Regions from separate parts of the Alkalihalobacillus phoenicis genome, predicted to be linked through region 1. Evidence: a T-box and tRNA genes for the amino acid it is inferred to sense, from the RefSeq annotation. Region 1 holds a T-box; the other holds one or more tRNA genes.

Evidence for each region. A T-box is a leader RNA that pairs with one kind of tRNA and senses whether it is charged. The one in region 1 lies ahead of thrS (threonine--tRNA ligase), so its partner is inferred to be a tRNA-Thr.
Region 2: it has a tRNA-Thr gene. The T-box ahead of thrS (threonine--tRNA ligase) is inferred to sense a tRNA for this amino acid. The anticodon was not compared.

Annotation. Positions count from the first base shown of each region.
Region 1 covers NZ_CP154853.1:528,206-530,670, forward strand. The annotation lists gene thrS (threonine--tRNA ligase) at 1-1,054, shown strand, start outside; T-box leader at 1,048-1,272, shown strand; gene thrS (threonine--tRNA ligase) at 1,402-2,465, shown strand, end outside.
Region 2 covers NZ_CP154853.1:4,150,699-4,153,163, reverse strand. The annotation lists gene AA0017_RS19560 (peptidoglycan DD-metalloendopeptidase family protein) at 1-428, opposite strand, end outside; tRNA gene AA0017_RS19555 (tRNA-Thr) at 979-1,051, opposite strand; tRNA gene AA0017_RS19550 (tRNA-Phe) at 1,061-1,136, opposite strand; tRNA gene AA0017_RS19545 (tRNA-Asp) at 1,167-1,243, opposite strand; tRNA gene AA0017_RS19540 (tRNA-Glu) at 1,266-1,340, opposite strand; tRNA gene AA0017_RS19535 (tRNA-Lys) at 1,365-1,440, opposite strand; gene AA0017_RS19530 (adenylosuccinate synthase) at 1,650-2,465, opposite strand, start outside.

The DNA.
Region 1 (2,465 bases):
TCAGCATGTTTATACACCGATTTTAGGAAGCTCAGAATTATACAAAACATCTGGACATTGGGACCATTATCAAGATGATATGTTCCCGGTGATGGAACGTGACAATGAAGAGTTTGTGCTTCGTCCGATGAACTGTCCGCATCATATGATGGTTTATAAACAAGACATGCGTAGTTATCGTCAATTACCATTACGTATTGCTGAACTTGGGATGATGCATCGTTATGAGATGTCTGGTGCAGTATCAGGTTTACAGCGGGTTCGTGGCATGACTTTAAATGATGCTCATATTTTCTGTCGCCCCGATCAAATTAAAGAAGAATTTTTGCGTGTCGTTCATCTAATTACAGAGGTTTATAAAGATTTTGGCATTGATAAATATCAATTCCGTTTATCTTATCGTGACCCAGAAGATAAAGAAAAATATTTTGATGACGATGCAATGTGGAATAAAGCACAAGGGATGTTAAAAGAAGCAATGGATGAGCTTGATGTGGATTATTATGAAGCAGAAGGTGAAGCGGCATTCTATGGTCCGAAACTTGATGTACAAGTTCGTACCGCTTTAGGAAAAGACGAAACATTATCGACTGTGCAATTAGATTTCTTATTGCCAGAGCGTTTTGATTTAACTTATGTTGGCGAAGATGGTCAGCAACATCGTCCAGTCGTTGTCCATCGTGGCGTTGTCTCGACTATGGAACGTTTTGTCGCTTTTTTACTTGAGGAATACAAAGGAGCTTTCCCAACTTGGCTTGCTCCAGTACAAGCACAAATCATCCCTGTTTCTCCAGAAGTGCATTTAGATTATGCGAAAAAAGTTCAAGAGCAATTACAAGCGATTGGAGCACGTGTCACCATTGATGAGCGTGACGAAAAGCTTGGGTACAAAATCCGGGAAGCCCAAATGCAAAAAACACCGTATATGCTCGTATTAGGTGATCAAGAAGTAGAAGCGAATGCCGTGAACATTCGAAAATATGGTGAGCAGAAGTCAGATTCTGTTTCGTTAGAACGGTTTATTGAACAAATGAAATTGGAGATTACAAAATAGTTTTGATGAGGACAAAAGGTAAAACGAGACGATTTACAGAGAGGAAAGTGAAGGTGGGAGCTTTCTAATACGTCGTTTTACTTACCGCCTTTGAACTGCTTCTGTGAACCGAGTAGTAGTAATGGAAGCCGATTCACACTCGTTATCGTGTATGAGAAGTCATATTCTGTATGGGTATGGAAACAAGGGTGGAAACACGACGAACACTCGTCCCTTTTTTGGGGATGGGTGTTTTTTTATTTGCTATTTTTTTAATGGGTTTTTTAGGGGATTAATTTGGTTGCGAATCGATGGCAACTATTCATTGGAAAATGAGCCCTTTATTTTAAGCGAAGGAGTGATTTTAAATGTCAGAATTTATTGAGATTATTTTGCCTGATGGATTGAAAATAGAAGGGAAGAAAGGGATAACACCAGAGGAAATTGCCCTCTCCATTAGTCCAAACTTAAAGAAAAAGGCGGTCGTAGGAAAATGGAATGGCATGCTTGTTGATTTAAGGCAACCACTTTTTAAAGAAGGAAAATTGGAGATTGTTCTTGAGGGAACGAAGGAAGCTTTAAGTGTTATGCGTCATAGTGCAGCTCATTTAATGGCTCAAGCACTAAAAAGGCTTTATCCAAATATAAAGCTAGGGATAGGACCGGTTATTGAAGATGGTTTTTATTATGATTTGGATTCCGATAAAAGTATTTCCGTGGAGGATTTGCCAAAGATTGAAAAGGAAATGAAAAGAATTGTAGCTGAAAACCTAGAAATAAAAAGAATTGAAGTTAGTCGAGAGGAGGCACTAAGACGATTTACTGAAATGGATGATTGCTACAAGCTCGAGCTTATTGACGCGATACCAGAAGGGGAACAAGTTTCAATATATGAACAAGGAGAATTTTTTGATTTGTGCCGTGGAGTTCATGTTGCCGAAACGAGTAAAATTAAATTTTTTAAATTATTAAATGTAGCAGGTGCCTACTGGCGGGGAGACAGTCAAAATAAGATGCTACAAAGAATTTATGGGACAGCTTTTTTTAAAGAAGATGAGTTGAACGGTCATTTAGAGATGGTAGAGGAAGCGAAAAAACGTGACCATCGAAAATTAGGGAAGGAGTTAGAGTTGTTTATGTTCTCAGAAGAAGCTCCTGGTATGCCCTTTTATTTACCGAAGGGTCAAATCATTCGTCATGAGCTTGAGCAATTTTCAAGAAAGATGCAAAATCGGAATGGCTATGATGAAGTAAGGACACCGTTTATGATGAATCAGCGTTTATGGGAAGAGTCAGGCCATTGGGAGCATTATCATGAAAATATGTACTTCGCTAAAGTCGATGAGCAAAATTTTGCCTTAAAACCGATGAACTGCCCTGGTCATATGTTGATTTATAAACAAGCGTTGCGTTCCTATCGTGATTTACCGAT
Region 2 (2,465 bases), 1.3 Mb from region 1:
TCAGCCAAATAAACAACCTCGTCTTCCTCAATCACAAGAGCTGTCGCCACAGCCTTTACCGTTAGTAACTCAGCTAGCTTTTCTTTCGTTTGTTCCGTATTCGCATTTGGGATAAAAACGAGCTCAGGTATAACATCAATCGTCTCTTTAAAATCAAAGGTTAGCCCGAAATGTCGCTCTTGCTCTTCTTCTAATAGCTCATTTAAAAAGCCCAAGTAATCTTCTTCATCATCGACTGTCCCAATAAACTCTTCTTCAAGATAAATATGATAAACCTTCTCCATCATCAAATCTGAACTAGCCAACACATTAGAGACACCTGAAATCGATAAGAGCAATACCATCGCTAATATCCAGTGTTTATAAATAGGTTGCTTTAAGCGTAAATCAACTGCTTGCTGTTTTTCTACTTTATTCCAAACTATCATAATCCTTTTAAAATCCTCTCGCCAATTGCCTGTAAACGTACAATCAGTTCTTTCTTATAATCTAATAATCTAGCTTTTGTATTTGAAATTTTCTTATATAAACCAAATAAACCTCCCCCATTCTAGCATAATTCTAATTAAGGTGAGTCAATATTACTAAATGAAATTGATTTGTAATCTTTTTGGATAAAAATTCATGATAAAAGTCTGCTTTTTCACATTAGCCAGCTTAATCAATAGTGAATAACCTAATTCTTTCTTTTCCTACTTCTTAAAATGACTATAATCACTAACAGCACCAACAGGGCAACTTATTGATTTTGCAACTATTCCCTAAAAAACAAAAAAACCGTCACATACCCTAATCGGATAAGAAACGATTTTAACTTCTAACAGGTGCACTTTTACGGTAACAAGTATAAAAGGCAGATAGGAGTTTTCCTATCTGCCTTTTATACAACTAATAACCATTCAAAAAATTCTACTAATATTTATCCAAATAAAAAAGCATGCCATTGCATACTGAACAAAAAGTAAAATCTATATAAAATGCCGACCAGAGGACTTGAACCCCCAACCTACTGATTACAAGTCAGTTGCTCTACCAATTGAGCTAGATCGGCATAAAAAAATGGTGGCTTGGGACGGAATCGAACCGCCGACACATGGATTTTCAGTCCATTGCTCTACCGACTGAGCTACCAAGCCAACTTAAAAATAACCGAAATATAAAACTCATGGCGGTCCGGACGGGACTCGAACCCGCGACCTCCTGCGTGACAGGCAGGCATTCTAACCAACTGAACTACCGGACCGTATTAAAGATAAAATAAAAATTGGTGACCCGTACGGGATTCGAACCCGTGTTACCGCCGTGAAAGGGCGGTGTCTTAACCGCTTGACCAACGGGCCAATACACTTAAAATTTAAGAGTAATGGTGAGCCATGAAGGACTTGAACCTTCGACCCTCTGATTAAAAGTCAGATGCTCTACCGACTGAGCTAATGGCTCCTATTATCTTGCTTGTCTTACTCGCCTTAGCGACAAGATTTATAATACCACAGACAAAACACTACTGCAAGTATTTTTATAAAATATTTTTATTTTTTTTGTGGAAACACAAAATTTCTAAAACAACCTTCATTAGCATATCGAAAACGTAGCGAAAACACAAGCCTTTCCTTGCATTTTCGCCGTTTTCATTTTCTTAACTAGTGCAATTAAGCAAAAACTCCACGAACAAGATTTGTTTGGTTACGATCTGGTCCAACAGAGAAAATCGTTAATGGAATACCTGTTAATTGGGAAACACGCTCAATATAATGACGAGCATTTTCTGGAAGTTCATGTAAAGATTTTACTCCTGTAATATCTTCCGTCCAACCAGGTAATTCTTCATAAACAGGTTCACATTCTGCAAGAACTTTAAGACTTGCAGGGAATTCTTCGACAACTTCACCACGATATTTATAAGCGGTACAAATCTTTAATGTTTCAATCCCTGTTAAAACGTCGATTGAGTTTAATGAAAGATCCGTCAATCCACTCACACGACGTGCATGGCGAACGACAACTGAATCAAACCAACCAACACGACGTGGACGGCCTGTAGTTGTACCATACTCATTCCCAACTTCACGAATTTGGTCACCAATTTCATCAACTAACTCTGTTGGGAATGGGCCATCACCAACACGAGTCGTATAAGCTTTTGACACCCCAACCACATGATTAATTTTTGAAGGTCCTACACCTGAACCAATAGTTACTCCACCAGCAATTGGGTTAGATGACGTCACAAATGGGTATGTACCTTGATCAATATCAAGCATAACCCCTTGCGCTCCTTCAAAAAGAACACGACGGCCATCATCAAGAGCATCACTTAAGACGACAGATGTATCACAAACAAGCTCAGCAATTTGTTGACCATATCCATAATACTCTTCTAAGATTTCTTCTTTTGTAAAACCAGTCGTCTCATAATATTTTTCAAAAAGACGATTTTTCTCTTCTAAGTTTCGAACAAGCTTCTC